Regions from separate parts of the Paraburkholderia sp. A1RI-2L genome, predicted to be linked through region 1. Evidence: predicted binding sites of a transcription regulator. Region 1 holds the regulator's gene; each other region holds the start of a gene.
What was found. Region 1 encodes LexA, which represses DNA repair genes until DNA is damaged. Its sites were predicted from a motif close to ACTGTATNNNNATACAGT; they were not measured.

Region 1 (9,670 bases):
CGCACGCCTGCGCTCACGAGCGCGTCCACGGCGATGCGCGTGGCGCCCGCGTAGCTCGTGACGATCTCCACCTGCGGCCATTGCCCATCTGCATTGAAGGGCGCATCCACGGTATGGGCACGCAGCGCGCGCCGCTGGAATTCCACGCGCCCGTCCTGCACCCAGCCCAGCGCGCCGATCTCGGGCGACTGGAACGCATCCACCGCATAGGTGCTGATCTTGATGACGTCGCGCGCGCAATGGATGCGGTTATTGAATGCCACCAGCACGCCCCGCCCGGTCGCCTGGCCGCTCGCCGCGAGCGCCACGGCATTGAGCAGGTTCAGCGGACCGTCGGCGGAGAGCGCCGAGGCGGGCCGCATGGCCGCCGTGAGGATCACGGGCTTGCGGCTCTTCACCGTGAGATGCAGGAAATAAGCGGTTTCTTCGAGCGTATCGGTGCCATGCGTGATGACGACGGCATCGATGTCGTCGTCTGCGAGCAACTCGTTCACGCGCTGCGCGAGCGCGCTCCAGAGGGCGAACGACATGTCTTTACTGTCGACGCTCGCGACCTGCTCGGCCTGGATCCGCGCGAGCGCGTCGAGACCCGGGACGGCCGCCAGCAACTGCGCCACGCCGATTACACCGGCCTGGTAGCCGGCGGTATTGGCCGCGTCGGGCGCGGAGCCCGCGATGGTGCCGCCAGTGGCCAGCACGGCGACGCGCGGCAGCGACGGAGCGCCGGGCGCGTATTGGGGAGAAGTGGGCGTATTCATGGCCGCGATTCTAAGCGAATCGCCGCCGGCCCAGAAATAGACAGAAGACCGGAGAACGACCGGGCCAGACGATCCGGATGATGCCCCTGTTTCAAACCGCCTCGCGCAACTGGCTCGCGATCTGCTGTTCGTTGAGCTGCGGCGCGAACATTTCAATCAGCTTGTAGGCGTACTGGCGCAGGAAGGCGCCCTTGCGCAGGCCCACGCGCGTCGTGCTGGCCTCGAACAGATGCTGCGTGTCGAGCGCCACGAGTTCGCTATCCCGCTTGGGGTCGTAAGCCATCGCGGCCACCACGCCCACGCCCATGCCCAGTTCGACGTAGGTCTTGATCACGTCCGCATCGATGGCGGTCAGCACCACGTCCGGCATGGTGCCGGCCTTCGCGAACGCCTGATCGATATGGGAGCGGCCCGTGAAGTCCTGGTCGTAGGTGATGATCGGGAACTCGGCGATCTCCTCGAGCGTGAGGTTCTCGCGGCCCACGAGCGGATGCGTCTTCGGCACGACCACCACGTGATGCCACGAATAGCAAGGAAACGTCACGATATCGGGGAAGCGGTCGAGCGCCTCGGTCGAGATGCCGATATCGGCCTCGCCGTTGATGATCATCTGCGCAATCTGCTGCGGATTGCCCTGGCGCATCGCGAGATGCACCTTCGGAAACACTTCGCGGAACTGGTGCACGACCTTGGGCAGCGCGTAGCGCGCCTGCGTGTGCGTCGTGGCCACGACGAGATGGCCGCTGTCCTGATCGGCAAACTGGCGCGCCACGCGGCGCAGGTTCTCGGCGTCGAGCAGCATGCGCTCGATCAACTGGTGCACGGCCTTGCCCGGCTCGGTGAGGCCCGTGAGGCGCTTGCCGCGGCGAATGAAGATATCGACGCCGAGTTCGTCCTCCAGATCCTTGATCTGCTTCGAGACGCCCGACTGCGACGTATAGAGCACGTTCGCCACTTCGGTCAGGTTCATGTTCTGCCGGACGGCTTCACGCACGAAACGCAACTGCTGAAAATTCATGTTCTTCTCTCCTGAACCGCCAACCGCGCTTTCGTCGATTAATGTGTCGACTAATTCGGCGATCAATCGGTCAATTATTCGTTATGCGCCGTCCATCAGGCGGGAAACACGCGCAGCCCGCGCGGCACCGCTGTCACGCCGTCGCCGGGCGCGAGACTCAGCGCGCGCCAGGTTTCGCGATCGAGCTGCGCCTCGAGCACGCCGCCCGCACGGCTTTCGAGTTCCACGCGCACCGCGCCGCCGAGCGTCACCACACGGCGCACGTCCACGACGAGGCCGTCGCGATGTGCGTCGGCATCGCGATGCAGCACGAAATCGTGCGGCCTCACGTAGGCGAGCGCCGGACCTTCGAAGCCGGCCTGCACCGCGATCGGCTGCGCCGCGCCGTCGGCCACGAAGCCTTGCGCACCGACTCGCCCATGCAAGCGGTTCGCCGCGCCGAGGAACTCGTAGACGAACGCCGACTGCGGATGATCGTACACGTCCTGGGGGCTGCCGACCTGCTCCACATGCCCATGATTCATCACGACGATGCGGTCGGCCACTTCGAGCGCTTCCTCCTGGTCGTGCGTGACGAAGATCGTCGAGATGTGCAGGTCGTCGTGCAGGCGCCGCAGCCAGCTGCGCAACTCCTTGCGCACTTTCGCGTCGAGCGCGCCGAACGGCTCGTCGAGCAGCAGCACTTTCGGCTCCACGGCGAGCGCGCGGGCCAGCGCGATGCGCTGGCGCTGGCCGCCGGAAAGCTCGGACGGATAGCGCAGCGCGAGCCAGTCGAGTTGCACGAGCTTGAGCAGCTCATGCACTTTCTCGCGGATCTGCGCTTCGGAGGGACGCTCGTTGCGCGGCTTCACGCGCAGCCCGAACGCCACATTCTCGAACACGGTAATATGGCGGAACAGCGCGTAATGCTGGAACACGAAGCCCACCTGGCGCTCGCGTGCGCCAACCATCGCCACGTCCTGCCCCTGGAGCACGACCTGGCCTTCATCGGCATATTCGAGCCCGGCGATCACGCGCAGCAGCGTGGTCTTGCCGCATCCGGAAGGCCCGAGCAAGGCGACCAGCTCGCCCGCCGGAAAGTCGAGCGAAACATGGTCGAGCGCGGTGAAATCGCCGAAACGCTTGTGCAGATTACGAACGATGATGCCCATCTTTAGCCCTTTCCCTGTTCAAGCGTCCGGCGCAACGCGCGGGTGTGTTGTTGTGGGTGTTGTTGTGTATGTCGTTGGCCAATCACTGCGCCTTGAGGCGCGGCCGCACTGCGCGTTGCCGGCAGTCCCGCGAGCGCCGGCACGTCGCCGGTATCGCGCAGCTCCGCAGACATGTGGCGCTCCGCCAGCAGCTTGAGACCCAGCGTAACGAGCGCGAGCAACGCAAGCAGCGAAGCCACGGCGAACGCGGCCGCGAAGTTGTATTCGTTGTAGAGGATCTCCACGTGCAAGGGCATCGTGTCGGTCTGGCCGCGAATGTGTCCAGACACCACCGAAACCGCGCCGAATTCGCCCATCGCGCGCGCATTGCAGAGAATCACGCCGTACAGCAGACCCCAACGGATGTTCGGCAACGTCACGCGCCGGAACATCTGCCAGCCCGACGCGCCCAGCACGTGCGCGGCCTCTTCCTCGTCGGTGCCCTGAGCCTGCATCAGCGGAATCAGTTCGCGCGCGACGAACGGGAACGTCACGAAGATGGTCGCGAGCACGATGCCCGGCACCGCGAAGATGATCTGCACATTGTGGTCCTCAAGCCAGGGGCCGAGCCAGCCCTGCGCGCCGAACAGCAGCACGTAAATGAGCCCTGAAATCACGGGTGAAACCGAAAACGGCAGGTCGATCAGCGTGGTGAGCAACGCCTTGCCGCGGAACTCGAACTTGGCGATGGTCCACGATGCCGCGAGGCCGAACGCCAGATTGAGCGGCACGGCGATCGCGGCGGTGATCAGCGTGAGCTTGATCGCGGCGAGCGCATCCGGGTCGGCGAGCGATACGAAATAGAAGCCGATGCCCTTGCTCAACGCCTGCCAGAACACGGCCACGAGCGGCACGACCAGAAACAGCGCGAGAAACGCCAGCGCAATGCCGGTGAGGAGCCAGCGCACCCAGGGCGCTTCCGTTACGGAATTGGGACGTCCTGCATTGCGGACCCGCGTACTTGCTGCACTCATTGCGCCTCTCCTCCAACACCCGCGTGCATCGGGTTCGGCACACGCGAGCGCGACACGCCGCGCGACGCCCGGCGGCTCGTGCGCCGCTGCAAATACCATTGCAACGTGTTGATGAGCAGCAGCATGACGAACGACACGCACAGCATCACCACAGCCAGCGCCGTCGCGCCCGCATAGTCGTATTGCTCGAGCTTCGTGATGATGAGCAGCGACGTGATTTCCGACTTCATCGGCACATTGCCCGCGATGAAGATGACCGAACCGTACTCGCCCAGCGCGCGCGCGAATGCGAGCGCAAAACCCGTAAGCAGCGCAGGCAATGCCGCCGGCAACACCACGCGGCGAAACGTGAGCCAGCGCGACGCGCCCAGGCAGGCGGCGGCCTCTTCCTGCTCGCGCTCGAACTCCTCGAGCACGGGCTGCACGGTGCGCACGACAAACGGCAGGCCAATGAACGTGAGCGCCACAAGCACGCCGAGCGGCGTAAACGCGATCTTGAGGCCGAGCGGCTGCAGGAACTGGCCGATCCAGCCGTTGCCCGCATACACGGCGGCAAGCGAGATCCCCGCCACGGAAGTCGGCAGTGCGAACGGCAGATCGACGAGCGCATCGATCACGCGCTTGAACGAGAACGTGTAGCGCACCAGCACCCAGGCGAGCAAGAACCCGAACACCGCATTGATGAGCGCTCCGCCAAGCGCGGAGAAAAATGTGAGGCGGTACGACGCGAGCACGCGCGGCGACGCCACCGCGCGCACGAGCTGCGCCCAATCGAGCGTCGCGGTCTTGAGGAACGTGGCCGCAAGCGGAATGAGCACCACGAGGCTCAGATACGCCACCGTGATGCCGAGCGTCACGCCGAATCCCGGCAGCGCGCCTGGCTTCTGTAATCGAAACGTCGTCATGCTCTATCTCTTCACATGGGTTGCGCGGAGCGCCTCCCGTCATGCGATACATGCGGGGCGCCGCGGCTAAAGACGCGCCTCGTCGGGCGCGCCTTGTTTTTGGCGTTGCTTGCTACTGCGTATTGCCGTAGGCTTACTACGGCCGGCTTATTGCGGCTGATAAATCGAATCGAACACGCCGCCATCGGCGAAATGCGTCTTCTGCGCCTTGGCCCAGCCGCCGAACGCCTCGTCGACCGTGTAAAGCTTGAGCTTCGGGAACTTCGCCATGAGCGCCGCCGGCACCTTGTCCGAGCGCGGACGATAGAAGTTCTTCGCGGCAATCTCCTGCCCCTTCTCGCCATAGAGGAACTCGAGATACGCCTGCGCCACCTTGCGCGTGCCGTGCTTGTCCACGACCTTGTCGACCACCGCAACCGGCGGCTCCGCGAGAATGCTGGCCGACGGCACCACGATCTCGAACTTGTCCGGCCCGAACTCCTTGAGCGAGAGGAATGCTTCGTTTTCCCAGGCGATCAGCACGTCGCCGATATCGCGCTGCACGAAGCTCGTGGTCGCGCCGCGCGCGCCCGAGTCGAGCACGCCTGCGTTCTTGTAGAGCTTCGTGACGAAGGCCTTCGCCTTCTGGTCGTTGCCGCCCGGCTGGTGCGCCGCATAGGCCCACGCCGCGAGGTAATTCCAGCGCGCGCCGCCCGAGGTCTTCGGATTGGGCGTGACGATCGAGACGCCGGGCTTCACGAGGTCGTCCCAGTCCTTGATGCGCTTCGGATTGCCCTTGCGCACGAGAAACACGACGGTCGAGGTGTATGGCGAGGCGTTGTCGGGCAGACGCATTTGCCAGTCCTTCGCGATCAGCCCTTTATTGGCGAGTGCGTCGATGTCCCAGGCGAGCGCGAGCGTCACGACGTCGGCCTGCAGTCCGTCTAGCACCGAGCGCGCCTGAGCGCCGGAACCGCCGTGCGACTGCTTGATGGTGAGCGTCTCGCCGCCTTTCGCCTTCCACTCCTTGATAAAGGCTTCGTTGATGTCCTGATACAGCTCGCGCGTGGGATCGTAGGAGACGTTGAGCAGCGCCGTGTCCGCATGCGCCGCCGGCGCGAAGACCGCCATGCCGACGAGCGGCGCCACGCCGATCAGCAGTTTCGCCGCCAGCGTCCTGAACCATGCGTGCCCCGTAATGCCTTGTTTCATCCACTTTTTCTCCGTGTCGTCGTGCGCATTCGTGCACTTTCGTGCGTTCTCGCGTGCCCTGCAGCAATCGATGGAGGCCAGTCTAGCGATCGGCTTACATTATTAAAAATGATGTTTTCTCATTTTTTAATACGTAAAAGTGGTAAGGACGGAGGAATTGGGCGCTTGCGCCTGTTTTCGCCGGTGGTTGCGTCCGTCGGGGAAGGGAAAGCGCCGTCGCGACGCCGTGCGGATGACAAAGTTCAAGTAACACTTGAAAAGCGGCGAGTACTGTATAAAAATACAGTCACCTGTTCAAACATACAGTAGCGCCATGACCAAACTCACCGCACGACAGCAGCAGGTTTTCGATCTGATCCGCCGCGCGATCGAGCGCACCGGCTTTCCGCCCACGCGCGCGGAAATCGCCGCCGAACTGGGCTTCAGCTCGGCGAACTCGGCGGAGGAACATCTGCGCGCGCTGGCGCGCAAGGGCGTGATCGAGCTGGCTGCAGGCGCTTCGCGCGGCATCCGCCTCGTGCCCGGTCCGGGCGATCTGCCGCATCAATTCACGCTGCCGCACGCGGGCCTCATGCAGCTCTCGCTGCCGCTCGTGGGCCGCGTCGCGGCGGGTAGTCCGATCCTCGCGCAAGAGCACATTTCGCAGAACTACACCTGCGACCCCGCGCTCTTTTCGAGCCGGCCCGACTACCTGCTCAAGGTGCGCGGGCTGTCCATGCGCGACGCGGGCATCCTCGACGGCGACCTGCTCGCCGTGCAAAAAAAGAGCGAAGCGAAGGATGGCCAGATCATCGTGGCGCGTCTTGGCGACGACGTCACCGTGAAGCGCCTGAAGCGGCAGCGCAACGGCATCGAGCTGATCGCGGAGAACCCTGACTACGAGAATATTTTCGTCGCGGCCGGCAGCGCGGATTTCGCGCTCGAAGGCATTGCCGTTGGTCTGATCCGTCCAACCGAATTCTGATAATTCCGCCTGCGCATTTTCTGCGCATCTTCTGCGCATTTTCCGGAGAGAGTCATGGAACGCCTTGCCCGCCTGTTGCCCTTCCGTCAATTCGGCCGTCTGCGCCATCTGCGCGGGATTGCCTCGTGCGCCATGCGCGAGGCGCGTGCTTCGGCGGCGGCCCTTGGCCGTCAATGCGGCTACCAGATCAATGGCTCGCTCTTCGACGACATCGAGCAAGAAGACGAAGCGCGCCCGCTGCCTTCCGCGCAGCCGGCCTTCGCACGCGTTTCGCTCAACAGCACGCTGAATGCGGAGCAGCCCGACCGCCGCGCACCGGTGCGCGTCTATCACGGCCAGTCGCGGCTCATCATGGTGGGCACGATGGAGGCGGTGTGCCGCGCCATCGACCGCTGTATCGCGGAGCAGCAGGCCGATGCGCCGGTCGCGCTGGCAAAGTAAGCAACAAAAGTGGGATCGTTTTTGATTGCGCGCGGTCAACACCCTGATTGAACACTGCAGGGTTGCACTAACCAATGACCGATACCCAAACGTATCCGCGCAAATCATCCAGCTGGAAGAAGCCCGTCGCAATCGCCGTCGCGGCGGTTGCAATCGTGGCGGCAGTGGGCTATGGCTATGCATCGCCATATATCGCGCTGAATAACCTCAAGGCAGCCGCCGACGCACGCGACGCAGCCGCACTAAGCGAGTACGTCGACTACCCGGCGCTGCGCGCGAGCTTGAAGCAGCAGGTTGGCGAGATGCTGCAACAACGCATGGAGGCCGCCCACGCCAGCAATCCGCTCATGCTGTTCGGCGCGATGATCGGCAATGCGCTGATCGGCCCACTGGTGGACGCGTATGCCACGCCAGAGGGCGTGGCCGCATTGCTCAGCGGCATGCCGCCGACCGGCAAGCCGGGAGAACAGCCCGCGCCTGTGCCGCCGGCTGAAGCGCCGTCGCCGCCACCATCGTCACAGGCAGGCCAAGCGACGCAGCCCGCACCCGGCAATCCTCCGGCTCAGGCGCAATCGCCGCAGCCGCAGCAAGCTCAGCCGCGAGCGCAAACCTCGGCGGGCTACCGCAGTCTGAACACGTTCGCCGTCACGTGGCAGCGCGGCGCAAACAGCGGCTATGGCGGCGATCGCTATGCCGCCATCCTGCAGCGTCATGGGCTGTTTTCGTGGAAGCTCGCCGCCGTGGAATTGAACGAGCCGAATACCGTCAACGACGCGAGCGCGTCGAACTGAGCAAGCCGTACCGAGATGAACCGCAAGAATTGCGGCGAGCCATCTACGTGGTAGTGGCTCCGCCGCTTTTCGCTGATTGACTGAACGCTGCAATCGCGCGGAAGCGATTGATAGCGGCTAGGCCGCCGCCTGCTGTTGCTGTTTTTCCTCGGCAGCCGAAGAGCAGGCCACGAGAATGCTGCACGTCACGCGGTCGAGCAGCGGCGTATTGCCCGCACCCATCCACCAGCGCGAAAGTCCGGTGCGGCAGCGATGCCCCACCACTACGAGATCGACGTGCAGCTCATTGGCGAGATTCGCAATCTCGTCGATCGGATGGCCGAACGCGAAGTGGCCCTGCGCACGCACGCCGCGTTCGGTCAGCCAGTCCACGCCTTCCTGCAGAATCTCGCGCGCCGTTTCTTCGAAGCGCCCACATGCCACGTCGGTGAGCAAGCCCGCACTTTGCGCGATCGTCGAGCGCATGTCGACCACCGAAAGCAGATGGGTCTCCGCATGCAGGTCCAGCGCCAGATCCGCGCCGCAACGCAGCGCCTTGCGGCCTTCGCGCGAGCCATCGTAACAAAGCAGAATTTTCTTGTAGCTCGCCATGATCGATTCTCCCTACCCGTCTGGAAACGCAGGTCACTATTACATGATGGTGCGCCGCAATTCGACACGCAAGGGCTGGAAAACGCCAGGTTTGCGTGCACATCGATGGTGCAACGGCATGGGGAGATGAACGCCCTATAATAGGCCGCCTTGCAACGTGCAACAGCCGCCCAACCATGCCCGCCATCGAATTCGAGCAGGTGATCAAGCACTACGGAGACAGGACCGTCGTGAACGGCCTGTCGTTCGACGTCCTCCCCGGCGAATGCTTCGGGCTCCTCGGCCCCAACGGCGCAGGCAAGACCACCACGTTGCGCATGCTGCTCGGCATCGTTTCGCCCGATGCCGGACGCATCAGCCTGTGCGGCGAACCGGTGCCCGCGCGGGCACGTCATGCGCGCGCGCGCGTGGGCGTCGTGCCGCAATTCGACAATCTCGATCCCGACTTCACAGTGCGCGAGAATTTGCTCGTGTTCGGCCGCTACTTCGGACTCTCGGCAAGCGAAACGCGCGCGCTCGTCGCGCCGCTGCTCGAATTCGCACGCCTCGAAAGCAAGGCCGATGCACGCGTGGGCGAGCTTTCCGGCGGCATGCGCCGCCGTCTCACGCTGGCGCGCGCGCTCGTCAACGACCCCGACGTGCTGGTGATGGACGAGCCCACCACGGGTCTCGATCCGCAGGCCCGCCACCTGATCTGGGAGCGGCTGCGCTCGCTGCTCGCGCGCGGCAAAACGATTCTCCTCACGACGCATTTCATGGAGGAGGCCGAACGGCTTTGCAATCGCGTCTGCGTCATCGAGGAGGGCCGCAAGATTGCCGAGGGCCCACCGAAGGCGCTGATCGAATC
Region 2 (9,670 bases), 570 kb from region 1:
TCGTCGTCGAATCCGGCGGCCACATGCGCAGCTATATCGGCCGTGCGTGGCTGCCCGCGGCATTGCCTGCGGGCGTCACGGAAGGGGACCTGCAATGAGCACGCCGGCACGACGCGTTTCGCCCACGGGCGAGCGTGCAGGCGCGCGCTCCGGCGTACTCGCAGGCCTCCTCGCCGCAGTGCTCTCGACAGTGCTCTCGGCAGTGCTCACGGCCTGCGGGGGAAGCGGCAACACCGGCGTAGTAAGCGTCACCACGCCCGCCAGCACGCCCGCTGCCGCCAGTGCGCCGTCAAGTGCGAGTTCGCCGTCTGCGACCAGTCCGGACACATCCAGTACGACCGGCACCGTACCGCAATCGACCACGCCGAATGTCCTTGCGGTCAGTGTCGCAGCCACGCCTGAAGCCGCACGCAACATGCTCATGGCGAGCGTGACGGTATGCGTGCCGGGCACGACGACCTGCGCAACCGTCGATAACGTGCAGGTCGACACCGGCTCGCAAGGCCTGCGCCTGCTCGCCTCCGCGCTGCCCGCCGGATTCGCCCTGCCCGCCGTCAATGCGGGCGCCAGTTCGTCACCCGCTGGTGAATGCGCGGCCTTCGGCACCGGCTATACGTGGGGCGCGGTGCGCAGCGCCGACGTGCGGCTCGCGGGTGAAGTCGCCCCTTCATTGCCGATCCAGGTGATCGCTGACCCATCCGTGCCAGTCACGCCGAGTTACTGCCAGGGCTTCGGGTTCGCGATGATCAACTCCACCGCGCTGCGCTCGAACGGCATCCTCGGCGTCGGGACGTTCAACGCCGACTGTGGCGCAGCCTGTGTCAATCAGCCCAATCGTTCGTGGTACTACGCATGCCCTTCCGGCAACTGCACGGCGAGCGCGCAGCCACTCGCGCAGCAGGTGCGCAACCCCGTCGCGTCGTTTGCCAACGACAACAACGGCGTCGTGATCGATCTGCCCGCGGTGCCCGATACGGGCCAGAGCGCGGTGAGCGGATCCCTGATCTTCGGCATCGGCTCGCAACCGAACAATGCGCTCGGCAGCGCTACCGTGCTGCGCGCGAATACAGTTACGGGCTACGTGACGACCACAACCTCGGACGGTTCGATCTATTCGCTCAGCTATCTGGACAGCGGATCGAACGGCTTCTTCTTCGCGAACTCCGCCCTCACGCGCTGCGGCGTGTGGTACTGCCCGAGCACGCCACAAAGCATCGGCGCATCGATCAAGGGAACGGACGGCATCAGCGCACCGGCCTCGGTTTCGGTCGCGAACGCGCAAACGCTCCTCGCCAGCAGCAACTGGGCGTTCAACGACCTTGCAGGCTACAACGGCAATATGTTCGGCTGGGGATTGCCGTTTTTCTTCGGGCGGCGCATCTATACGGCAATCGAAGCTCAGGTGACGCCGGCGGGAACGGGGCCGTATTTCGCGTTCTGAGTGGCGCGCGCAAGCGCGCGGGTCACTCGTCGTCGACGTCCGGTGCGGGTGTGGTCCGGGCGAGCGCGCCCGGAGAAAGCCAGCGGAACGACGTGAGGCTGCCCGTCTTGTCGTAGGTGCACTCGGCAGCGGTGGACGGGCGCGGGGCCTTGTGCAAACCGAGCTTCACGGCAAGCGCCGCGATCGGCGTGGTGGGCTTGCTCTCCGCGACTGAAGCCGCGAGTGGGTCCGCAACAGGCGCGGACGCCGCGGAGACCCCGGAAGCCGCCGACACCATGGACCCAGCCGGCGGCGCTGACGCGCCACGCGCAGTCGCTGCGCCAGTCGACGTTGAAGTTGCAGTCGAGGTCGGCATGGAACTGGCCGAAACGCTCGCCGCACTCGCATCGGAGGCGCTTGCTGCCGCACCCACGGGCGCGCCCGCCAGAGCGGCGGCGGCCGATGCGCTGAGCCCGCCCGATGCCGGCAATGCGCCGCGATCGAGCAGCCCCTCGACCACGACGCGTTTGCCGCGATACGCCACGGCGGTATGCGTGACGGACAGTGCGCCCAGCGAAGCGCTGGCGAGCCGGCTGCGCATTTCCCGCGCGCACTCACTGGGATTCTGGTACTGCGCGACGCATCCCGCGAGCAGAGTGGCCCCGGCGGCGAGGCCGACGAGGCAAGCTTTCCGTTTGTTCATCGCTCTTGTTGCGCTTCTCGCGCGGTTCGGTTTTCAGGCTGCGGCAATTGTAGCGTACAGGCCGCAAGGACCCGAGGCGCACCGGACTTTGGCGCCGCTGCCGCGACCGGGGGCTCGCGGGCACGCGCCGGCCTGCTATCATCACTGCTGTATATTCATACAGTGCCGCGCGTGCTTCCCGACTCCCCCGATCCGTTCTATTACCTCGCGAACTTCGAGCGCGCGCTCGCCTCGCTCGATGCGCGCTGCGCCGACTTGTTCGACACAGCCGAGCAGCGCTTCATGCAAAGCTTCGGCGCTCTGCCGCGCGGCTCGCGCGCGCTGTTCGTACGCATGCTGATGCGTAAGGGCCCGAATTTTCGCGCAAGCAAACTCGACTACGCCGAGATTGGCTGCCCGCGCGCCGCGGCCGCTCCCCTCGCCGATGCCGGCTGGCTGGACAGTGCGCCCGTGCTTGCGTTCGATGCCCTCGCGGCACTCGTCACCAAAGCCGAATTGCAGGCGCTCAGCGCGCGCCTGCTGGCCGATGCCGTTGCGCCCGGCGCGCGCGCCACGCGTGCCGAAACGCTCGAAGCCCTGCAAGCCGCTGCGCCCGAGGCGCACGGTTGGTCAACGTGGTTTCCGGGCTCGACCGATACCGTCTTCCATTTGGCCGCCGCGCCGCTGTGCGAACGCCTGAGGCTGATGTTCTTCGGCAATCTGCGGCAAGACTGGTCCGAGTTCGTGCTCGCCGATCTGGGCGTCTATCGCTACGAGTACGTCCCGCTCGACAGCGCGTCGCGCGCGTTCCGGCAGCGCGCCGACATCGACGCCTGGCTCGCGCTGCGAGACTGCCGCGAAACCTTCGATCTCGCGCCCGACGCCGCAAGCGCCGTCAACGCCGTCAACGCCGTCAACGCCGTCAACGCCGTCAACGCCGTGAGCGCGGCGCTCGATACGCTCGACATGCTCGCGCCGCACACCCGGTCCAACGACTGGCTGCGCTCGCGTCACGACCGGGTGCGCCACGCAGCGGGTCAGGCTGCAGAGCGGCTGGGCGAACCGGCGCTCGCCTGGCGCGCCTATGTCGGCTGCGGCCATCCCGAGTCGCGCTACCGGCGCGTGCGCGTGCTCGAGCAGTTGGGTCGCCGCGACGACGCCCTCGCGCTCGCGCAGGCGATTGCCGGCGCGCCCGCGAACGAGGAGGAAGCACAACGCGCGACACGCACGCTCGCGCGCCTCGCGCGGCGGCGCAGCACGAGCGCGATACCAGCGGCAACACAGGCAGCGACGCGGGCAGAAATCGCGGCAACTGGCGTAATCGAAGCCAGCGATGCGCCGACGTTCACCAGCGCCGAACTCACGCTGCCCGCCGCCTGCGCGGGCCTGCGCGTGGAGGAAGCCGCGCGCCGGACGCTCGAGTGCGCGGACGCACCGGTCTTCTACGTCGAGAACACGCTCATCAACGGCCTGTTTGGCCTGCTCTGCTGGCCCGCGCTTTTCGCAGCGCTGCCGGGCGCATTCTTCCATCCGTTCCAGCGCGGCCCCGCCGATCTGCACGCCGCCGACTTCGTCCAGCGGCGCGCCGGGCTCTTTGCCGCCTGCCTCGCCGAACTCGAAAGCGGCACGTACCGCGCGACCATCGAGCAGCGTTTTGACGAGAAGCACGGCATCCAGTCGCCTTACGTCGCATGGCCCGCGCTCGACGCCGCGCTCCTCACGCTCGCGCTCGACTGCTTTCCCGCTGCCCATCTGCGGCTATGGTTCGAGCGGCTCCTGCGCGAACCCGCCGCGAACCGCTCGGGCCTGCCAGACCTCGTGCGTTTCTGGCCCCGCGAGCAACGCTACGAACTGATCGAAGTGAAAGGCCCCGGCGACCGGCTGCAGGACAATCAGCGCCGCTGGCTCGCGTATTGCGCCGCGCACGGCCTGCCCGTGACCGTGCTACAAGTGCGCTGGGCGGCGCAGGCCAGCACGAACGCTGCGTCAATGCCATGAGCTACACCGTCGCGGTCCGTACGCTCTGTGAGTTCACCGCAAAACGCGGCGATCTCGATTTGCGCTTCACACCCTCGCCCGATGCAAGCGAAGGCCGCGCCGGCCATGCTGCGATCGCCGCGCGCCGGCCCGCCGGCTACGAAACCGAAGTCGCGCTCACCGGCGTATTCGGCACGCTCACCGTGCGCGGCCGCGCCGACGGTTACGATCCAGCACGCCAACGGCTCGAAGAATTCAAGACCTATCGCGGCGATCTGGATGCGATGCGCGAGAACCAGCGTGTGCTTCATTGGGCACAGTTGCGCGTCTACGGCGCGCTGATGTGCGAAAAGCTCGGCCTCGACGCGCTCGAACTCGCGCTCGTCTATTACGAGATTGGCTCGGGACGTGAGACGGCGCTCGTCGAGCACGCGAGCGCACAGCTATTGCGCGCGGAATTCGAATCGCAGTGCGCGCGCTTCATCGCGTGGGCGGAACAGGAAAGCGCGCATCGCGCGGCGCGCGACTGTGCGCTCGCGGCATTGCGCCTGCCGCATGCTGCGTTCCGCGAAGGCCAGCGCGATCTCGCCGAGGCGGTATGGCGCGCCGCGACGCAAGGCCGCTGCCTGCTCGTGGAGGCGCCGACCGGCATCGGCAAGACCATCGGCACGCTGTTCCCGCAGTTGAAGGCCTGCGCGCGCGCCGGTATCGACAAGGTGCTGTTCCTGAGCGCCAAAAGCTCGGGGCGTCAACTCGCCATCGATGCGCTCAACACGCTTGCCGATGCGCAGGCCGATGGCAAAGCCGGCGCGGGCAGCAGCACGACCGCGCTGCCGCTGCGCGTTTTGGAACTGGTCGCGCGCGAGAAGGCCTGCGAGCACCCCGACCTCGCCTGCCACGGACAATCGTGCCCGCTTGCGCGTGGCTTCTACGACCGCCTGCCCGCCGCGCGCGCCGCCGCCCTCGAGCGCGTGCGGCTCGAGCGCGCGACACTGCGCGAAGTCGCGCGCGAGCACGAGGTGTGTCCGTACTATCTCGGCCAGGAGCTGGCGCGCTGGAGCGACATGATCGTCGGCGACTACAACTACTACTTCGATGTGAGCGCCATGCTGTTCATGCTCGGTGCGCACAATCAGTGGCGCATGAGCGTGCTCGTCGACGAAGCACACAACCTGCCTGAACGCGCCCGCGCGATGTATTCCGCCGAGATCATGCAGACCCGCATGGACGCCGTGCGACGCGCCGCGAGCGCCCCGGTGAAGCGCGCATTGACGCGTCTCGCGCGCCACTGGAATGCGCAAACCGCCATGCAGCCGCAGGCCTGGCGCGCGAGCGAAACGCTGCCCGAAGGTTTCGTCGCCGCGCTCGGCGATGTGATTGCCGCGATTGGCGACCAGCTTGCGCAACCGGCGCTCATGCGCGACGCCGAACTCGAACGCTTCTATTTCGACGCGCTGCACTTCGTGCGCATGGCCGAGCGCTTCGACGCGCAATCGATCTTCGACGTCACGCCGCTGCGCGCACGGGAAGCGAAGCGTCCGCGCTCGACACTCTGCATCCGCAACATCGTGCCGGCGGGCGCGCTGCGCGCGCGCATGGCGGCGGCCCACAGCGTGACGCTTTTCTCCGCCACGCTCGCGCCCACGCACCACTACACCGACATGCTCGGCTTGCCGGAAAACACCGTGAACGTCAAGATCGGCACGCCATTTCGCACCGAGCAACTCGAGGTGCGGATCGCACGCGATATCTCGACGCGCTACAAGGACCGGGAGCGCTCGCTCGACATACTGGTCGCGCGCATCGCCGCGCAATATGCTGCGCGGCCCGGCAATTACCTGTGCTTCTTCAGCAGCTACGATTATCTTCAGCTTGCCGCCGATACCTTCGTCGCGCGGCATCCACATGTGAGCACATGGATGCAGTCGCGCACGATGGACGAAACCCAGCAACAGGCTTTCGTCGCGCGCTTCGTGGAAGGCGGCTGCGGGATCGGCTTTGCGGTGCTCGGCGGCGCTTTCGGCGAGGGCATCGACTTGCCGGGCACGCGCCTGATCGGCACCTTCATTGCGACGCTCGGCATGCCGCAGGTAAATCCCGTCAACGAGGCGATGCGCGAGCGCATGGAAACGCTCTACGGCGCCGGGTTCGACTACACCTATCTGATTCCCGGATTGCGCAAGGTCGTACAGGCCGCGGGCCGCGTGATTCGCACCGAACGCGACAACGGCGTCGTGCATTTGCTCGACGACCGCTTCGCGCGGCCCGACGTGCGTGCATTGCTGCCGGCATGGTGGCAGCTTGGCTGAATGCCATTGATTAACAGGCCTAAACATTCGGATGCGATCCTCTCCACGTGAATTTGCATGACCCAGACGCTTTGCGCAGTGGACTCGAACTCACAGTCGCAACCGAATAGCGGGGTCATGCAGTACACGGTCGGCCTGCACGCCTGAGCCCTAATGCTCCGCAATCCTCAGGATGTCTTGTCGTACTGGTACACGCCCCGACCGGTCTTGCGGCCGAGCTGCCCTGCCGCCACCATCTCGCGCAAAAGCGGGCACGCACGATACTTCGAATCGCCGAAGTCCTTCAGGAACACATCCATCACGGAGAGGCACACGTCGAGGCCGATCAGGTCCGCGAGCGCCAGCGGCCCAATCGGATGATTCGCGCCCAACTTCATGCCGGCGTCGATTTCTTCGGCACTCGCAACGCCTTCGGCGAGCACGAAGAATGCCTCGTTGATCATGGGCACGAGAATGCGGTTCACGACGAAACCCGGCGCGTTCTTGACCGCGATGGGCGTCTTGTCCAGACGCTGTGCGAGATCGCGCACCGCGTCGACCACGGCCGGGCGCGTCTGCAGGCCGCGAATGACCTCGACGAGCGGCATCATCGGCACGGGATTGAAGAAGTGCATGCCGATGAAACGCGCTGGATCGGCAAGCGTCGTCGCGAGCGCCGTGATCGAAATAGATGAGGTGTTCGAGGCGATGATCGCGTCGGGACGCGCAGCGGCTTCGATCTGCTTGAGAATGCGCGTCTTGAGCTCGGCGTTTTCCGTGGCTGCTTCGATCACGAGATCGGCGCTGCCAAGGCGCTGGTAGTCGGTGCTGGTCTCGATGCGCGCGAGGGCTGCATCGCGCACTGCCGCATCGAGCTTGCCCTTCGAAACGAGCCGATCGAGGCTGTGCGTGAGCGTCGCCACACCTTTGGAGAGCGCCGCCTCCGTCACGTCGATCATCACTGCCTTGAGACCCGCCACGGCCACCGCCTGCGCGATGCCATTGCCCATGGTGCCCGCGCCCACGATCCCAACCGTTTCGATTGCCATGCCTGCTCCTCACTCACTGGTCTGCGACGCCGGTGCATCGCCGATGAAAAAAACCGGCCATGCGGTGCGCGTGATGCACCGCATCATGACTCGACAGTGTAAGGCTTATGAAGACAGGCTGAAACCGGTGCGTCGGGGGGTTAAACCATCCCCCCCTCCCCGGACACGTCTGGCTCAAAAGTTGTACTGCACGTAGATCTGGCCGAAGTTCAGACCAGGGTTAGGCGTCTTGATGTCCGCGTTGGAGACATGTTGAAAACGAATGCCAGCCTGAAAGTTCTGGTGCTCGCCGAACTGCGCACCCACCCCCACCAGGTCCGCGAACTGGAATGCCGTCGACATGGTACGGTCGCCCGTGAGCTGTACGTGCGAAAGCAGGCGCACGCCTACGCCGGCCTCGAAGAACGGCCGGAACCAGCCGCTGTCCTTGATGATGCGAAACACCGGCGTCACGCCGAATTCCCAGATGTTCGGATGCGAGGCGCCATCTTCGGTGAGATCCCAGTACGCGACGTGCCCCTCGCCCACCACCGTGAAATGAAAACCCGCGAAATGCCACCATTGAAGCCCTGGATCCCAGACCAGGCCCAGGTCGAGCTTCTTCACTCCATAGCTCGCGACGCCGGCTCCAAGCTGAACGCCGAATTGGTCAGCATGCGCACCTGCCGCTCCACAGGCCAACAGCGCCGCGCATGCCCCACGTGCCATCCGAAGCGGCCACTCTGATCTTTTTTCTGTCATGAATATCCCTGGAAACGAACGACATTTCACGACGCGATATTTAAGCTCGATGTTCCCCTTTGGCGCGCTCATCTGCGGTCATTTGCGAATTCTTCTCGCAGTGTGCATCCAGTGTAATAGCGACCTCTACTTTCTGCTTGTAACCAGGCGCACCTCGCTTGAACGCCCTGACTCAAGGCTTTCACTACGATATGCAATACCTTGCAATCAAATCGAATGACGCATTATTCGGCAGGTTTTACTTTACAAGAAAGTATCGACCTTATCGCTTTTACCTGAAGCGATCGGACCAAAGCGAACCTGCTGGCATTCACTGAACTTTCAGCGAAGCGGATTAGCGCGCCCGTGCGTTCGATCACGTGAATCTGAAGAACCGCATCCAGACAAATCACGCAGGCGCACAAACGCCCCGCACTGATGTCGTTCATCAAGCGTGGCGATGCGAAAAAAATGGGAGGAAAAACGGTAGCGCGAGACGTCGCGTTGCACGACGGCTTATCGTTGCGTACGCAACTAGGTCAATTGACGTACCGCCAGCAGCGCTTACTGTTGTTTGGCGCCCGCGCCTTCCCTGCGCGCCCCCATGCCCGGAAGCCGCTTGATAAAGCCAGTCGCAAGCGACGTGCCCACGAGGATCGCAGCACAGGCCTCGATCATGCCCACCGACACATGCTCATCAAGAAACAGCGCACCCCAGAGGATGCCGAACACCGGGATCACGAACGTCACGGTAATCGTGCGCGCCGGGCCAATGGCGGCAATCAGGCGGAAGAACAGCAGATAGGCAACTCCCGTGCACGCGACGCCCAGGCAGAGCGCCGCGCCCCACGCATGCAAGGAAACCGCGGCATGCGGCCAGGTGGCGAGTGCGAAAGGCGCCAGCACGATGGTGGCGGCCGTCATGGTGCCAGCAGCCACGGTGAGCGGATCGACGCCGGTCAGATGACGCTTCGTGAAACTCGCCGCGACGCCGTAAAGCGCCGCCGCACAAAGCGCAGCGCCGGCGGCGAGCACGGTGGCCGATGTGCCCGCGCCATCGCCGGCGCGCGTGGCAATCTGATCCCAGACCAGCGCGAGCACCCCTGCAAAGCCAATCGCGAGGCCCGCGATGCGCAAGCCGCTCAGCCGGTCCTTGAGCCACAAATACGCGACCACGGCGCCAAACAACGGCGTAGTCGCATTGATCACCGAAGTCACGCCTGCGGAGAGCGTGAGCTCAGCCCACGCGAAGAGGCAGAACGGCGCGGCCGAATTGAGAATGCCGACCACGAAGAGCGGCCACGCGCGCTCGCGCAATGCGCCAAGCGCCTCGCGAGGCGAGCGCCGCGAAAACAGCACGATCAGCAGAAACAGCGCGCCAATGCCAACGCGCAGCGCCATCAGCGGCGCCACGCCCAGATCGGTCACGCCGACGCGAATAAAGAGAAATGACCCGCCCCACAGGGCGGCGAGAAAGACGAGCTGAGCAAGTTCGAGCGGATTCATGGTCGACAGTGCGCGTACGAAAGGGACA
Region 3 (9,670 bases), 300 kb from region 1:
CACGCGCGGGAACGGGTGCGCGGGGTCGAGCCCGATCGGCGTGAGCACGGGCAGCAGTTCGTCGATGAAATACTTGCGGGCCCACGTGGTTTGCGCCTCGTTCCAGGCATCGGTGCCGTGGAAGTAGATGCCTTCTTCTTCGAGCGCCGGCAGCACGGTGTCGTGCAGCATGCGGTACTGACGATGCACGAGGCGCTGCGCGCGCTCCACCACGAGCTCATAGACGTGCTGCAGCGACATGCCATCGGGCGTGAGCGCGCCCGGATTGTCGCGCATCTGCTCCTGAAGCCCGGCCATGCGGACTTCGAAGAATTCGTCGAGATTGCTGCTGGTGATGCAGATGAAGCGCAGGCGCTCCAGCAAGGGAACGGATGGGTCGGCGGCCTGTGCAAGGACACGCTCGTTGAATCCCAGAATGCCCAGTTCGCGATTGAGTAAGGGATAGCGGATGGACATTGGTATCGAAAGCGGAATTCCAGGGGATGATTCGAACGGACGCTCGGAAATTCTCACAGTTTCGTGACGTTATTATGAAATTTGGCGTGTCATAAATTCTACGCTCCATTTTCACGTATTCGACACGTCTCGCGGCAAAGATGCAGGGTGGGTCAGGGCGTCCCTCGCGGGGCGCTGCGGGCCGCAACCGGTGCGAGGGATGACATGGGGAAGTCGGGTACGCTTAAAATGGCATATTTGGACAGTGCGGCGGCCGCCCAGCGAGACCGGATGGCCGTGCTCTCACGCATGGAGCTCGCCCCCTCGATGGTCACCAATCCGCAACTGCTAGCCGCCGTCGATCTCGGCTCGAACAGCTTTCGTCTGATCGTCGGCCGGGTCGAGGAAACCGACGCCGGCAGCCAGATCTATCCCGTCGATGCCCTGCGCGAGCCGGTGCGTCTTGCCGCTGGCCTTTCGAAGGAAAAGATGCTCGACCGCGCCTCGCAGGTGCGCGGCTGGGACGCACTCAAGCGTTTTGGCGAGCGTCTGCGCGACTTCCATCCGGACCACGTGCGCGCGGTGGCCACCAACACGCTGCGCGTGGCGAAAAACGCGCGCGAATTTCTCGCCGAGGCGGAAAAAGCGCTCGGCTTCCCGATCGAGGTAATCGCGGGCCGCGAAGAGGCGCGCCTCATCTACGCGGGCGCGGCCCATTCGGTGCCGGCGAGCGCGGGCAAGCGCTTCGTGGTGGACATCGGCGGCGGCTCGACCGAGTTCATCATCGGCGCGCACTACACGCCGATCCGCATGGAAAGCCTCTATATCGGCTGCGTGAGCCATAGCCGCCAGTTCTTCCCGGCCGGCAACGTCGACGAATACACCATGCGCCAGGCCGAACTGGCCGCCACGCGTGAGATCCAGATCATTTCCTCCGACTATCGCAAGACCGGCTGGGACCAGGCGATCGGCTCCTCGGGCACGGCGCGCGCGCTCGCCGAGCTTGTGGAAGCCAACGGCTTCAACGACCCGGGCATCACGCACGGCATCTCGCGCGGCGGCCTCGAGCGCCTCAAGCGTGCGCTCATCAAGGCCGAGAACGTCAACCGCCTGAAGCTCGTCGCGCTCAAGCCCGACCGCATTCCGGTGCTCGCGGGCGGCCTTTCGATCATGATCGCCGTGTTCGACGAACTGGGTATCGATTATGTCGACACCACCGACGGCGCGCTGCGCCTGGGCGTGCTGTACGACCTGCTCGGGCGCTCGCAGCACGAGGACATGCGCACCGTCACCGTGGAAGGCTTCATGCGCCGCTATGGCGTGGACCGCGCGCAGGCGGCTCGCATCGGCGAACTGGCGGTGAGCTTCTACGACCAGTTCGACGAGCCCGACGACGAGCGCCGCGAGGAAAACCGCATGTTCCTCGGCTGGGCGGCGTCGCTGCATGAGATCGGGCTGTCGATTTCGCACAGCGCGTATCACAAGCACTCGGCCTATATCGCCAGCAACGCCGACATGCCTGGCTTCTCGCGCACCGACCAGGCGCGCCTCGCCGCGCTCGTGCTCGGCCACGTGGGCAAGCTCGGCAAGCTCTCACAAACGCGCGACGTGGAATGGCCGCTGCTGTTCTGCCTGCGCCTGGCGGGCCTCTTGAGCCGCCGTCGCGCCGATGTCGGCCTGCCGGAGATCAAGGTGATCCAGGAGGGCAACGGCTACGAAGTGCTGCTGCCGAACACGTGGGTGCAGAACAATCCGCTCACCGATTACAACCTCGTTCAGGAAGCGGCCGAATGGGGCAAGCTCGGGATTCCGTATCGCGTGGTGTACTCGGACGACTGAGGCACGGCGATTCAGACGTTGTGCTTTGTGGCGCTGCCTTGGCGCTTGTCTGGGCTGGCCTGTTATGGACGCTCAGCGCGCGGCGGCGTCGCCGAGGAAGTGGCGCGCGTAGCGCTCGTTGATATCCGAGAGACGGAACAGCGTGAGGAAGTCGGCGCAGTTGAAGTCTGGGTCCCATGCCGGCGCACCGCAGATCTTCGCGCCAAGGCGCAGATAGCCCTTGATGAGCGGCGGCGGCATGGCGGACGCGCCCGTGCGCAGTTCCTCGACGGGCAGCGGCGTGTGCGGGAACGCGCGGTACTCGGGCGCCGTGAGCGCGTTCGCTTCGAGCGAGGCGTAGAGATTGGCGGCGTAGTGGCCGCCGTCGGCCATCGCGACGCTCGCGCAGCCGAGCATCGTCTCATAGCCGTTGTGCGTCATGTAGGCGCCAAGGCCGCCCCACAACGACATGATGACCGAGCCGCTGCGGTAGTCCGGATGCACGCACGAGCGGCCCACCTCGACCATCTTGGGGCGCAGGTGCGCGAGGCGCGACAGATCGAATTCGCTCTCGGCGTAGAGACGCCCGATGCGCGCGGCCTGGTGCGGCGGCAGCACGCGGTAGGTGCCGACGACCTTGAGCGTGTCGAGATCGCGCACGAGCAGGTGATCGCACCAGCTGTCGAAGGCGTCGACGTCGAGGCCCGCCGGGCCCGCGAGGCGCGCGCCCATTTCCTCGGCGAACACGCGGTAGCGCAGGCGCTGCGCTTCGCGCAGCTCTTCGTCGCTGCGCGCCCAGGCCACCTGCAGGCGATGCTGCGCGGTAACCGTTTCCTCGGCGCGCGGCAGGCGCCGATTCGACTCGAAGAGGCTCGCAGCGAACGGCAGGGAAGGCGTCGGCAGATCTCGCATAGGGCGTCCTGGTCGGAAGTAAGAGAACTTTTCCGGCAATTTAGTAAGACGCGGTTACGTTTCCATGAAGACGCAATGACGATTCGATGACGCGCTGTAAGGCCAAGCTGGGAAAGGCCGGGGATGACGCCCGTGCCGCACGGCGCTAGACGAGGTCGGGCGTGATGGCGGCGAACAGGACCGCTTCGCCGTCGCCGTTGCGCTCGCGGCTTTTGATCCAGAAGACGCCGGCTTTTTTCATCGCCCAACTGCGGCGGGTGTTTTCGTTCGACAAGAGGCGTGCGGCCACTTCGCCGAGCGTCGGCTGATGGCCGATCACGACGACCGTGGAGGCGATGCCTTCCGGCCAGCCGGCGGCCGCGAGCACGGCGTCGACGCTGGCGTTCGGTGCAATCTCGCGCACGACGCGGTACTGATCGGTGAGCGCTTCGGCGGTTTGTATCGTGCGCGCGGCGGGGCTCGCGAGGATCACCGCGTCATCGGGCAGGCGCGCGCGCAGCCAGCGCGCGACGTTCTGCGCCTGCTTGCGCCCGCGCGTGGTGAGCTGGCGGGCGAGATCGCTCGCGGCGATGTCTTCGGCTTCGGCATGGCGCCAGAGGATGAGGTTCATTTGGCGGTTCTCTTGGAAGAGGGGCGTGTGTGGAGGTCGTTTTCCACGCGGGTTTCCTGCATGGTGCACGCGGGGTGAAGCGGCGGCAAGGTATCTGCCTTGAGCGATGTGGGTTTGACGATCTCTGAAAGAGGGCGATATAATCAGCGATTCGTCGGAGCGTAGCGCAGCCTGGTAGCGCATCTGATTTGGGATCAGAGGGTCGTAGGTTCGAATCCTATCGCTCCGACCACGATATTCAAGGGCTTAGCATGCATGTGCTAAGCCCTTTTTCTTTTTGCGCGGGCGCGGCGCGGGTGTCTCAAGAACTGGTCAGCCCGTGAAGCATTGCGTACTGAATCAGTTCCGCGTTGGAAGTCAGGTGCAGTTTGCGCATTGCCGCCATTTTCTGAGTGCCGATTGTGGAAGTCGTGCGGCCGGAGCGGCGGGCAATTTCGGTGAGTGACATGCCGCGTGCGATTAACTGGACGATTTCGCGTTCCTTGCGCGAAAGCGCAAATTTGTGCTTGATCTCTGCGGGTGGGGCGGATGCCGAAAGCCTGCGTGCGACCATATCGGAGACGGCGATTTTGCTGCCGGACTGCGCATACTGACAGACCTTGATGAGTTCGCTCAGCGACTCGTCTTTGGTGACAATGCCGGCGACGCGTGCGTGTATTAGTTCTCTGATTGTGCTGATGCTTGTTGTCATCGTGAAAACGACAACAGGGATGGCGGGATATTTGAATCTGAGCCACCGTATCAATGCCATGCCGTCCGTTTCGGGGGAATCCCAGCACATTGCAAGATCGGTGACGATCAGGTCGCAGGGGACTTTGTGCAATGCGTTCAACAAATCGAGTCCCGAATTTGCAACGGCGACAATCTCGTAGCCACGCAGGTTCGTAATGGTTGCAGCAACGGCCAGTCGTACGATGGGATGGTCATCGGCAATAATGACGCGGACGCGACCGGGAGTATCAACGGGATTTTCGTGACGATTCAAAATTAGCAGTCCTTTAATGTTTACATTTCGGATTATTTGCGACTTGATCGCGTAAATCTGTGCATCTCTTTTTGTCTTCTGATCACATCGATTTCCTGAAAAAGCGAAATTTCTTCGTTAAATGAATGCGGCCATGGAGACTCTGTCAAATATCGTGGAATCAATAAATAAGATTATTTCTACGCGGATTTATTTTTATGCCTGGTAAATATTGCTTGTGGTTGTGTAATTACTTTTGAGGAGGAATTTTTCGAAAATATCGTCGCTTTCATGAGGCGATGCCGGGCGCGATGCAGGCGGCATCGAACGGGAGGGATTTAATCATGCGGGGCTTGCGAGGGGGCTCCAGCCAACGGTGCGCAACCTGCGCTACTGCAAGACAGATCGAAGTTTGAGGGGAGGAACGCATCCGCTTCCCCAACCCCGTCAAATACTGTATAAATATACAGGTGCCGACGAGGCTTTCATGCCGTGCCGGCAATCCTGTGATGCCCCGTTTCGGATTGGGCAGGGCGTTCTATTCCCTTTTTCCAGAGCGCAATCATGGCAGCACTCCAGTTTGCGGCAACGCACCTGCCGCCCCGGCTGCAAAGCCGGGTCTGGCAGGGCAATCAGCTCGCGCACGTGGGCGAGCGCACGGTGGCGAGCGGTCATGCCGCGCTCGACGCCCAGTTGCCCGGTGCGGGTTGGCCTGCGGGCAGCCTGACCGAGCTGCTCGTCGAGCAGGGCGGTATCGGCGAGATGCGGCTCGTCGCGCCCGTGCTGCGCACGCTCACTGCTCGGGCGGGACGGTACGTGCTGCTCGTCGCGCCGCCGTGGCGGCCTTACGCGTGCGCGCTCAAGGCGTGGGGAATCGCGCTCGAGCGTCTGATCTGGGTGCGCGCGAGCGAGAGCGAGGCGCCGTGGGCCGCCGAGCAGGCGCTCAAGCAGGATGGCATTGGCGCCGTGCTGCTCTGGCAGCCGAAGGCGCGCGCCGATGCCCTGAGGCGTTTGCAGGTCGCCGCGCAGGACTCGCAGTCGCTGGCGTTTCTGATGCGTCCGCCCGCTGCGCGCAGCCAGTCCTCGCCGGCGCCGCTGCGCATGGTCTGCACGCCGGTGCCGCCGCCCGAGGATGCGCGCCTGAATCGCTGTGAACGGATGCAGCTCACCGCTGTGTCCGTCGATATTTTCAAGCGCCGCGGGCCGCCGCCCGCCCAGCCACTCGTCATCACTTTGCCGCTGCAGGAGTCGGTGCTGCCCCAGCCGGGCGCATGGCCGGCCGCGCCGTGGCCCGGGATCAATCATGTTGTGGATCGCCGTCACCTTGCCGTTGTTGCCGCTGGAGGCCGTGAGGCCGCCCGTGCCGCTCATGTCACTCACGTCGCCAGCACTGGAGTCACTGCGGGCCAGTCGACCTGACGAGGCTACGGGGCAGCGCTGCTGTGTGCTCGCCGATCACGCGCGCATCCTGATGGCCGATCTCGATGCGTTGCGCCTCGGCGTGCAGCCGGGCAGCACGCGCGCTCATGCGCTTGCGCTCGCGCCGGGGCTCGTGCTGCTCGAGCCCGATGCGGCGCGTGAGACGCGTGCGTTCGAGGCGCTCGCGCTTGCGCTGCTCGTCTACACGCCGAAGGTGTCGCTCGCGCAGTCGCATACGCTCCTGCTCGAAGTCGGGTCCGGATTGCGTCTTTTTGGTGGCGTGCGCGCGTTGCTGACCAAGGTGGCGGCCACGGTGGCCAGTTGCGGCCACGCCGCGCGCATCGCCTGCGCGCCCACCGCACAGGGCGCGTGGGTGCTCACGCAGGCGCGCGCGAGCGCCGGGGCGCATGCGGCGCGGCGCTTTCGCGTGCTCAAGGAGGCCACGCTCGTGCGCGCGCTCGACGCGTTGCCGGTCGCGCTCGCGCCGTTCGCCGCGCAGCACGAGCAGGCGCTCACGCAGATCGGCTGCGCGACGCTCGGCGATTTGCGACGGCTGCCGCGCGATGGCGTCGTGCGGCGCTTTGGCGACGGCGTGCTCGCCTGGCTCGCGCAGGCGCGCGGCGAGGCGCCCGATCCGCGAGCCTGGTTCGCGGCGCCGCCCTCGTTTCATGCTTCGCTCGAATTGCAGGCGCGCGTGGAGAGCGCCGAGGCGCTGCTGTTTGCCGCGCGTCGTCTCGTGATGCAGCTGGCCGGCTGGCTGGCCGTCCAGCATGGCGCGTTGAGCGGCTTCGAGCTGCGTCTCGAGCACGAGCTGGCGTCGCGCCACGCGCCGCGCACGTCGAGCCTTGCGCTATCGTGGGCCGCGCCTTCGCGCGATGCCGAGCATCTGCTATGGCTGTTGCGCGAGAAGCTCAATCAGACCGCGCTGACCGCGCCCGTGATCGGCCTTGCGCTCGTCGCCGATCAGGTGAGCGCTTATGCACCGCCCACCGACACGCTGTTTCCCTCACCCGAGGCGTCGGACGCGTCGCTCTCGCAACTGTTCGAGCGCATTGGCGCGCGCATCGGCGAGCAGAACGTGCTGCAGTTGTTCGTCGAGGACGATCATCGGCCCGAGCTGGCGATGTCGGCGCGAACCTGGCGTACGAGCCGCGGTGCGCCTGCGCGCCGGACCGCGCGCAAGCCGCGCGATTCACGCAAGTCGGAGGCTCGCTCCGACGCGCAGCAAGAAGCCGTGCCCGTGCAGACGGCCTTCGATCTGCCCGAGGTGCCGCTGCCGTCGCAGCCACGCCCGGCATGGCTGCTCGAAAAGCCGCTCAAGCTCGCGATGCGCGGAGACCGGCCGGTTTATCGGCGCCCGCTCAAGACGCTCACGCGCACCGAGCGCATCGAGGCGGGCTGGTGGGACGGCGAGGGCGTCGGGCGCGACTACTACGTCGCCGCCGACGACCAGGGGCGCATGTTCTGGCTGTACCGCGAGCGCATTGGCGGGCAGTGGTATCTGCAAGGGCTTTTTGGCTAACGCCGTTTCATCTTCCGCATCATGTCGAACCGTGGAGCGGGCGCATCGTTGCCTGCACAACTTTCTTCGCAGGGGCCGGCGCTGCCCGATTATGCGGAGCTGCACTGCCTGAGCAACTTCACGTTCCTGCGCGGCGCGTCGCGCCCGGGCGAGCTGGTCGAGCAGGCTATCCGTCACGGCTATCGCGCGCTTGCGATTACCGACGAGTGCTCGTTCGCCGGCATCGTGCGTGCGTATAGCGCGCTCAACGAATACGACGAAGCGCGCAAAAAGGCGCATGACAATGCCGCGGCGGCCGGTGCCGTGCCGGCGCCTGGCCCGTTCGTGCCGTCGCTGCATCTGCTGATCGGCAGCGAGCTGAATCTCGTCGATGAAAACGGCGCGCCGTTCTGCACGCTCGTTGCAATCGCGATGAATCGCGAGGGCTACGGCAACCTGTGCGAGCTGATCACGCTCGCGCGCTCGCGCGCGGAAAAAGGCCACTACCGCGTGCATCCGTCCGACTTCACCGATCCCGAGCCGGACTTCGCGCATCTGAAGCATCTGCGCGACTGCGTGTTGCTGCTCGTGCCGCAGCGCGCGGCCACGCTCGCGCAGACGCTGCGCGCCGCGCACTGGCTCGCGGGCTTCGCGGCCGAGCGCGCATGGCTCGCGCTCGAACTCTGGCAAACGGGGGGCGACGATACGCAGATCGAAGTGCTGCGCCACGTCTCGCAGGAAAGCGGCTTGCCGCTCGTGGCGGCGGGCGGTGTGCTGATGCACGCGCGCTCGCGCAAGCCATTGCAGGACACGCTGAGCGCGGTGCGCATCGGCAAGCCGCTCGCGTCGTGCGGCCGCGCGCTGGAACCGAATGCCGAACGTCATCTGCGCTCGCGCGTGCGGCTCGGCGCGCTGTATCCGCGCGATGCGCTCGATGCGACGCTCGAAGTCGCGCGCCGCTGCACGTTTTGCCTGAGCGAGCTGGCCTACGAGTATCCCGAAGAGCTCGTGCCTGCGGGCGAGACGCCCGCCTCATGGCTCGAAAAGCTCGTGATGAAAGGCGCCGCCGAACGCTGGTCCGACGGTCTGAACGAGAAGCGCAGCAAGCAGATCGGGGAAGAACTCAAGCTGATTACCGAGCTGAAGTACGAAAAATACTTTCTCACGGTGCACGACATCGTCCGCTTTGCACGCTCGCAGAACATTCTGTGCCAGGGGCGCGGCTCGGCGGCGAACTCGGTGGTCTGCTACTGCCTCGGCATCACGGAGATCGATCCGGTGCGCATGAACATGCTCGTCGCGCGCTTTTTGTCCCGCGCTCGCAACGAGCCGCCCGACATCGATGTCGACTTCGAGCATCAGCGGCGCGAAGAGGTCATTCAGTACATCTATCGCAAGTACGGCACACGCCGCGCCGCGCTGGCCGCAACGCTCATCACGTACCGTTCGCGCAGCGCGCTGCGCGACGTGGGCAGGGCGCTCGGTCTCGACAACGCGCTCCTCGAAAAGCTCTCGGGAGCGCATCAGTGGTGGGACGGGCCCGATTCGATCGCGAGCCATCTGGAGGAAGCGGGCTTCTCGCCCGACTCGCACGTCACGCAGCAACTGATTCGTCTCACGCGCGAGCTGCGCGGCTTTCCGCGCCATCTCTCGCAGCACGTGGGCGGCTTCGTGATCGCGAAGGACAAGCTCTCGCGTCTCGTGCCCATCGAGAACGCGGCGATGAAGGAGCGCTATGTGATCGAATGGGACAAGGACGATATCGATGCGCTGCGTCTGCTGAAGGTGGACGTGCTCGCGCTCGGCATGCTTTCGGCGATCCGGCGCTCGCTCGAATGCGTCGCGTTGCGGCGCGGGCTGCCGGAGTTTCGTGTGCAAGACATTCCGTCCGAGGATCGGGCGGTCTACGAGATGTGCTGTCACGCGGACACCGTCGGCGTGTTTCAGATCGAGTCGCGCGCGCAGCAGAGCATGCTGCCGCGTTTGCGGCCGCGCGAGTATTACGACCTCG

Region 2: PWP93_RS07450 (VRR-NUC domain-containing protein) is a predicted target of LexA. The motif match lies at 2,270-2,287, and genes of this name have one in related genera.
Region 3: imuA (translesion DNA synthesis-associated protein ImuA) is a predicted target of LexA. The motif match lies at 5,193-5,210, and genes of this name have one in related genera.

Annotation. Positions count from the first base shown of each region.
Region 1 covers NZ_JARBTA010000001.1:1,026,144-1,035,813, reverse strand. Annotated here, with positions in the region: gene PWP93_RS04935 (asparaginase) at 1-758, opposite strand, end outside; gene PWP93_RS04930 (CysB family HTH-type transcriptional regulator) at 850-1,776, opposite strand; gene PWP93_RS04925 (sulfate/molybdate ABC transporter ATP-binding protein) at 1,872-2,927, opposite strand; gene cysW (sulfate ABC transporter permease subunit CysW) at 2,930-3,940, opposite strand; gene cysT (sulfate ABC transporter permease subunit CysT) at 3,937-4,845, opposite strand; gene PWP93_RS04910 (sulfate ABC transporter substrate-binding protein) at 4,993-6,036, opposite strand; gene lexA (transcriptional repressor LexA) at 6,350-7,000, shown strand; gene PWP93_RS04900 (hypothetical protein) at 7,055-7,441, shown strand; gene PWP93_RS04895 (DUF2939 domain-containing protein) at 7,516-8,232, shown strand; gene PWP93_RS04890 (universal stress protein) at 8,350-8,823, opposite strand; gene nodI (nodulation factor ABC transporter ATP-binding protein NodI) at 9,000-9,670, shown strand, end outside.
Region 2 covers NZ_JARBTA010000001.1:1,600,400-1,610,069, forward strand. Annotated here, with positions in the region: gene PWP93_RS07435 (DUF2844 domain-containing protein) at 1-98, shown strand, start outside; gene PWP93_RS07440 (DUF3443 domain-containing protein) at 95-1,441, shown strand; gene PWP93_RS07445 (hypothetical protein) at 1,464-2,123, opposite strand; gene PWP93_RS07450 (VRR-NUC domain-containing protein) at 2,295-4,100, shown strand; gene PWP93_RS07455 (ATP-dependent DNA helicase) at 4,097-6,388, shown strand; gene PWP93_RS07460 (3-hydroxybutyryl-CoA dehydrogenase) at 6,556-7,416, opposite strand; gene PWP93_RS07465 (acyloxyacyl hydrolase) at 7,591-8,124, opposite strand; gene PWP93_RS07470 (DMT family transporter) at 8,701-9,642, opposite strand.
Region 3 covers NZ_JARBTA010000001.1:723,892-733,561, forward strand. Annotated here, with positions in the region: gene ppk1 (polyphosphate kinase 1) at 1-456, opposite strand, end outside; gene ppx (exopolyphosphatase) at 685-2,274, shown strand; gene PWP93_RS03485 (GNAT family N-acetyltransferase) at 2,347-3,165, opposite strand; gene sixA (phosphohistidine phosphatase SixA) at 3,311-3,775, opposite strand; tRNA gene PWP93_RS03495 (tRNA-Pro) at 3,931-4,007, shown strand; gene PWP93_RS03500 (response regulator) at 4,077-4,760, opposite strand; gene imuA (translesion DNA synthesis-associated protein ImuA) at 5,304-6,158, shown strand; gene PWP93_RS03510 (Y-family DNA polymerase) at 6,043-7,680, shown strand; gene PWP93_RS03515 (error-prone DNA polymerase) at 7,702-9,670, shown strand, end outside.